DNA from 2 places in the Actinoplanes octamycinicus genome. Region 1 is predicted to be linked to the other one. Evidence: riboswitches for the same ligand, from Rfam matches in the RefSeq annotation. Region 1 holds a riboswitch; the other holds the start of a gene.

Region 1 (3,396 bases):
TCCGCCGCGCCCCGGAGATCACCTCCATCATCATGATCGGCGCGCAGACGCTCCAGAAGACGTGGATGCCGATCACGTAGACGGTCCACGGCACCGCGATGCCCAGCGCCGGGAGGAACCCGTCCACCAGCAGGTGCTGGTCCGCGTAGTTGGGGTTGAACAGCGACTGGGTGGTCAGCCCCTCCTCCAGCACGCCGTAGGCGACCGCCAGGATCAGGATGTTCGGCCAGCCCCGCCCGCGGCGGCGGACCACCTCCCGGATCAGCAGCGCGCCGCCGCCGTAGAGCGGGGCCAGCGCCAGCACCGCGGGCAGGAAGGTGATCGGCAGATTGCCCAGCAGGAACTCGGCGACCAGCGGGGCCAGGAAGAAGAGTCCGACGGTGGGAGCGATGCGGCTTCTCATACCTCGACTACACCGCTCCCGGCGCCCGGTCACCCCGGTCGAACATCACGCATCGCCGGTGACAGATGTCAGGCGAGCCGGGCCTCCAGCCGGGCCCGGCAGTGCGGCCACTCGGAGGCGATGATCGAGTACATCGCGGAGTCGCGCAGCCGGCCCTCCTCCCCCGGCGCCCAGGACTTCGACCAGCAGCGGAGGACACCCTCGAAGGTCGCGCCGAGCCGCTCGATGGCGGCCCGGGAGCGGGCGTTGCGGGCATCCGTCTTCAGGTCCACGCGCACCGCGTTCCACCGCTCGAAAGCGTGCCGGAGCAGCAGGAACTTCGCCTCCGTGTTGATCCCGGACCGCTGCGCCGACGCGCCCAGCCAGGTGAAGCCGATCTCCACGGCGCACAGCTCGTCGCGGTCCGGCCAGGGGCGCGGATCCCACAGCCCGGTCGCGCCGACGGCACGGCCCGTCGATTTCAGGACCTGCGCGTACGGCTTGAGCACGCCCGCCTCGGCCCGCGCCAGCTGGGCCGCCAGGTACCCGTCCACCTCGGCCGCGGTCGGCACCCAGGTGTACCGGTACGACGAACGGTCCTCCTCGGCGGCGGCCGCCAGGTCCGCGGCGTGCCGTCCGGACAGCGGCTCGAGGCGGACCAGGCGACCGTCCAGAACCGGGGCGTCGAGGTTTTTGAGCAGCACAGCAGGACTCCCTTCGCGGCTTGCCCGGCACACCGCGCGCCGGACCCGGTCATCACCCGGGGCACCCCACCCACGGTTGGAGGGTTGCCGGCCAGCAAGCCGGGGCTCAACGCTGGCACTCATGACCTGGCCGTCACCCTAACAGCCACTCCGCTCCACAGCGGACGCCTTTCCCGCCCCACAGAGCCACCCAGACCGCGGAGCGGCCGGCCGGCACGGGACTCCCCGTCGTACCGAAGAAAGATCCGCGACGTGCCGGCGACGCCGCGGCAGCGAGAATAACCGGCGGACCAGCGGGCCCGCGGCTGTGATCATGGGCGGATGGATGCCGACACGTTCGAGGCCGGGCAGCGGGCCCGGGAGTACTTTCACCGGCTGACCGTGCTGCCCGGCGCGTGGACGGTGCTGCGGCTGGACGGGCGGGGGTTCTCCCGGTTCACCGAGGAGCACTTCGGCAAGCCGTTCGACGAGCGGTTCGCCGGGCACATGGTGAGCACGGCGGAGACCCTGCTGGGTGAGCTGGGCGGGCGGTACGCCTACACCGAGAGCGACGAGATCTCGGTGCTCCTCGACCCGGGGTCCGGGCTGTTCGGGCGCGGCGTGGAGAAGCTCGTCTCGGTGTCGGCCGGGCTGGCCAGCGCCGCCTTCAGCCTCGCGGTCGGCAAGCCGGCGCACTTCGACTCGCGGGTGTGGCTGGGGACCGGGGTGGGCGACGTGGCCGACTACTTCTCCTGGCGGCAGGCGGACGCGGCCCGGTGCGCGCTGAACGGCTGGTGCTACTGGACGCTGCGCAAGGCCGGCAAGTCCCGCCGGGAGGCGACCCGGGAGCTCGACGGGGCGAGCACGGCGGACAAGAACGAGCTGCTCTTCCGGCACGGGATCAACTTCAACGAGGTGCCCGCCTGGCAGCGACGCGGGGTCGGGTTGTGGTGGGAGCGGGTGCCGCACACCGGCCACGATCCGGTCCGGGACATGGCGGTGACCACCGAGCGGCGGCGGCTCCGGGTGGAGCGGGAACTGCCGATGAAGGACGGGTACCGGGAGCTCATCGAGCGGGTCGCCACGACTCGGTGAGGTCGATCCGGTGGCGCCAGGTGTGGGCGGCGGGTGAGTCGGGGCCGGCGGTCGCGGCGGCCACGGTGCGCATCGCGTGGCACTTGGCCAGCATGGCGGCGTGCCGGGCGGGCCAGGGTGGACGGTGGCCGTAGCCGGTGAAGAGGGCGTCCAGGTCGGCGGCGGCGTGCGGGTGGTGCATCCGGACGATCCACTCGCACCAGGCCAGGTCCTCGATCGGGTCGCCGTCGTGGGCCCACTCCCAGTCGAGGACCGCGACGGTGGCGAAGGTGACCGGGTCGAAGAGCATGTTGTTCGGGCCGTAGTCGCCGTGCACGGTCCGCAACCGCGTCAGGGTGCGGCCGCAGGAGTCGAGCACCGCGGCGGCGTGCCCGGCGTCGATCAGGTCCTGGCCGTGGGCGCCGGGCACGTACCGGGTCCACAGCTCGCCGGGCGGCTCGGCGATCAGGTCCGGCACCGGGACACCGGCGGCCGCCATCCGGGTCAGCACCCGGCTCTCGGTGGCCCGGCGGAGCTCCGCGTCCGGCCCCTGGAACCGTTTGATCACCACATCCCCGTCGCGACGGGTGTCGTTGGTGTATCCATGCCTCATGAGCTGCGGTTTCAACTTTCTGGTTGACAGTCTGCCGGACCGGGTCTAGCTTATGTTTAAACCGATTAGTTGAAACGAGGACGAGATGCCGGCCGATGAGCTGTCCCGGGTCTTCGCCGCGCTGGCCGACCCGACGCGCCGTGACATGGTGGCGCGGCTGGCGGCCGGCGACGCGACGGTCAACCAGCTCGCCGAGCCCTACCGGATGTCGCTGCAGGCGGTCTACAAGCACCTCAAGGTGCTGGAGGAGGCCGGTCTGGTCAGCCGCCCGGCCGGGCCGCAGCCCCGGTCGGTGCGGCTGGAGCGGGACGTCTTCGACGAGATCGGTGGCTGGATCGAGCAGTACCGGCGCCGCGCCGAGGCGCGCTACCAGCGCCTGGACGCGGTGTTGAGGACCATCGACGAGCGAGAGGGATGAGGATTGTGAACGAGGCACGCATCGAAGCCGACCAGGACCTGCCGATCATCCGGATCACCCGGGACTTCACCGCGACGCCGGAGCAGTTGCTCCGCGCGCACACCGACCCGGAGCTGTTCGCCCAGTGGTGCGGGCCGGACTCGACGACCACCCGGATCGAGCGCTGGGACGCCCGCTCCGGCGGCGAGTGGCGGTACAAGGCGGTCCGCGGCGAGGAGGAGTTCGG
Region 2 (3,396 bases), 3.1 Mb from region 1:
CGACCCTGGGTGGAGCGGGTGTTCCGCCGCCGCTGAGACCGGCCATCCGGGGCCGCTGAGACGGCCTAACGCGGCCGCTGAGACTCGGCCCGCCGCCACCGGTGAGATTTGGTCGGGAGGACGGACGCACAACGCCTCCGGCACGAAGCCATTGGGTCAGCGTTGGGTCGTTGGGTCCCTCGGAGATTGTCGCCAAGCTCAGGTGAGGGGCCACTTACGGCGTCGCGTCCTCCCGCGACAAGCATCCTGCCGATCCGGAGATCGGCGCGCAAGTCCTCGGAGGAAGGAATATTCGACAACCGGCAGATGTCCGGTTACTGTCCGCTATCCGAGCAGGCCGGCCTCGCGCGCGCCGCGCAGCGACGGCTTGATCCGGTGGGTCGGGCCGACCTCGGCGGAGATCGCGTCCAGCGTCTTCAGACCCTCGCCGGTGTTGTAGACGACCGTCTCCTTCGCCGGGTCCAGCTTGCCGCTCTCCACCAGCTTCTTCAGCACCGCGACGGTGGTGCCGCCGGCGGTCTCGGCGAAGACGCCGGTGGTCTCGGCGAGCAGCCGGATGCCCTCCCGGATCTCCGCGTCGTCCGCGTAGTCCATCCAGCCGCCGGTGCGGCGGACCGCCTCGATCGCGTACGGCCCGGCGGCCGGGTCGCCGATGTTCAGCGACTTGGCGATGCCGGTCGGCTTGACCGGGGTGATCACGTCGGTGTCGTTGTGCAGCGCCACCGCGATCGGGTTGCAGCCGGCCGACTGCGCGCCGAAGACCGTCCAGCCGCCCGCCGGCGCCTCGGCCAGTCCGATCTCGACCAGCTCGCTGAACGCCTTGTCCACCTTGGTGAGCAGCTCGCCGGAGGCCATCGGGATGACCACCTGGGCCGGGATCCGCCAGCCGAGCTGCTCGGCCACCTCGTAGCCCAGGGTCTTGGAGCCCTCGGCGTAGAACGGCCGCACGTTCACGTTCACGAACGCGGTGTCCTCGAACTCGTCGGTCTCCACCAGCTCGCTGCACAGCCGGTTCACGTCGTCGTAGGAGCCCTCGATGGCGACCAGCTCACCGCCGTAGACCGCGGTGGTGACGACCTTGCCCTGCTCCAGGTCGGACGGGATGAAGACGATGCTGGGCACGCCGGCCCGGGCCGCGTGGGCGGCCACCGAGTTGGCCAGGTTGCCGGTGGAGGCGCAGGAGAACCGCTTGAAGCCCAGCTCCTTGGCGGCGGTCAGGGCCACCGAGACGACCCGGTCCTTGAACGAATGGGTCGGGTTCTGCGAGTCGTCCTTCACCCAGAGCGGGGCGGTGATGCCCAGGCGCTCGGCCAGTGCCGGGGCGCTGACCAGCGGGGTCAGGCCGGGGTCCAGGGTCACTCGGGTGGCCGGGTCCTGGCCGGCCGGCAGCAGCGCGGCGTAACGCCAGATGTTCTGCGGGCCCGCCTCGATCTCGGCCCGGGTCACCCGCGCGAGCGCGGCCTCGTCGTAGGCCACCTCGAGCGGGCCGAAACACTCGAAACAGGCGTGCTGCGCGGCGAGCGGGTACTCCGCGCTGCACGCGCGGCAGATCAGGCCGCGGGCCGGCGAAGTGGTAGCAGTGGGTGTGGTGACGGCAGACGTCATCGAGGCCTTCCCTCTCATCTTTCCCGGCGGCGACCTGCCTCGGGACGGAATTAGCACCTGCCGCGCGCGGCCTCGTCCTCGAGACATACGCGGTGGTTGCCGGGGCTTCACAGGGCCGTTCCCTCTGCCCCTCTGGATGAGGTATTCAGTTGTTTCCCGAAGCTTACGACGAGATCTCGGCAAGTCCACACCGAGTTCCCGAGGTGTGAGCGACCTCCTTCCTATCGGCCGCCGCTTGACTGCTCCAAGGATCCGACGCAGGAGAACTGGCTGGCGACCGGGCGGTACCCCAGCCGCGTGTTGACCGCCAGCATCGGCAGGTTCGCCTCGTCGTTGCTGGTGAACGCGCGAGTCACGCCGGTCGCGGCGGCTCGCCGCAGGGCCACGCTCTTGACCAGCCGAGCCAGGCCGCGGCCGCGGTGGCCGGGGGCGGTGGCGGTCATGTCCGACCAGACCCGGTCGCCGTCACGGACCAGCAGGGAGAACGACACGATCTCGCCGGCCACCAGGGCCGCGGTGCTGCAGTCGTGGTCGAGGCCGGGGTTCTGCCAGATGTCGTACCGCCAGGACTCGAACGAGGGTGGCTGCGGGGCGACGTCGCCGGGCTCGTCGGCGGCGGCGACGACGTCGGCGGCGTAGAGCTCCTCGGCGGTCGTCTCGCGCAGCGCGATCAGCCGGACGCCGTCCGGCACCCGGTCCGCCGGCACGCCGTCCAGGGCGGCCAGCTCCAGCGCGGAATAGCGCAGCTCACGGACCGGCTCGAAGCCGCGGCGCCGGGCGAACGGCAGCGCCTGCGGGGTGGCGGTGACCGCGGCCCGGCGGACGCCGGCCGCGCGCAGATGACCGGCGGCCGCCGCGAACAGGGCGCCGCCGATCCCCCGGCCACGGGCCGTGGGATGCACCTGGAGCAGCGAGATCTGCCCGAAGTCCGGCTCCGTCGTCCGCACCTTCCGATAGGCCGACACCCAGCCGACCGGCTCGCCGTCCCGCTCGGCGACGAACGCCGCCCAGTCCTCGCCCGGCGGCGGCTCGGCGATCATCAGCCGGGTCCGGGCCACGCCGCGGACCAGATAGGGATGGACCGTCGCGCCGAGCGTGACCACGGCGGCGGCGTCGTCCGGCCGGGCGGGGCGGATGCTGAAGTCGGCCATCGGCCGATCCTCGGCCCCCCGGGACCGGCCGGTCAACGCCTTTCCCGGACGCTCAGGAGGTGACGTCCTTGCGGGTGAAGCGGAAGAAGGCCAGACCCCAGAAGACCACCGCGTAGACGAACGCGGAGATGGCGCCCTTGGCCAGGTCCTCGGTCTGCACCGGGGTGGAGAGCAGGCCCAGCCAGGCGTCGCTGTAATGGGTCGGCAGCGCGTTGCGGATCGACCCGAGCGCGGTGATCTGGTCCAGGATGCTGGACAGAATCCAGAGCAGCACCGCGCCACCGACCGCGCCCAGGGCGGCGTCGGTGAGCACCGACAGCAGGAAGGCGAGCCCGGCCACCACCAGCAGGGTCACCGCCAGGTAGGCGAGGATGCCGAGCAGCCGCAGCACCCCCTGGCCGGGTGGGATCTCGGCGGCGATGGTGCTGCCCAGCGGATGCCAGCCGTAGCGGACCGTGCCGACCAGCAGACCGGTGCCGGCCAGCAGGGCGAGGGCGAGCAGGGCGTACCCGAGCGCGACGGTCAGCTTGACCGCGAGCAGGCGGGCCCGCGGGACCGGGATCGCCAGCAGGTAGCGCAGGCTGCCCCAGCTGGCCTCGCTGGCCACCGTGTCGCCGGCGAACAGCGCGAAGACCACCAC

Evidence for each region. Region 1 has a riboswitch for S-adenosylmethionine ahead of BJY16_RS19565 (GNAT family N-acetyltransferase). Riboswitches for the same ligand answer to the same signal wherever they lie in the genome.
Region 2: linked by a shared signal. The riboswitch ahead of thrC (threonine synthase) and the one ahead of BJY16_RS19565 (GNAT family N-acetyltransferase) in region 1 are both predicted to bind S-adenosylmethionine.

The regions. Positions count from the first base shown of each region.
Region 1 is NZ_JACHNB010000001.1:4,464,956-4,468,351, reverse strand. Features, by position in the region: gene BJY16_RS19570 (AF_0692 family protein) at 1-403, opposite strand, end outside; gene BJY16_RS19565 (GNAT family N-acetyltransferase) at 472-1,086, opposite strand; SAM riboswitch class IV at 1,098-1,213, opposite strand; gene BJY16_RS19560 (tRNA(His) guanylyltransferase Thg1 family protein) at 1,408-2,160, shown strand; gene BJY16_RS19555 (phosphotransferase) at 2,132-2,752, opposite strand; gene BJY16_RS19550 (ArsR/SmtB family transcription factor) at 2,838-3,170, shown strand; gene BJY16_RS19545 (SRPBCC family protein) at 3,167-3,396, shown strand, end outside.
Region 2 is NZ_JACHNB010000001.1:1,321,901-1,325,296, forward strand. Features, by position in the region: gene BJY16_RS05900 (hypothetical protein) at 1-36, shown strand, start outside; gene thrC (threonine synthase) at 325-1,605, opposite strand; SAM riboswitch class I at 1,617-1,748, opposite strand; gene BJY16_RS05910 (GNAT family N-acetyltransferase) at 1,827-2,756, opposite strand; gene BJY16_RS05915 (ABC transporter permease) at 2,809-3,396, opposite strand, start outside.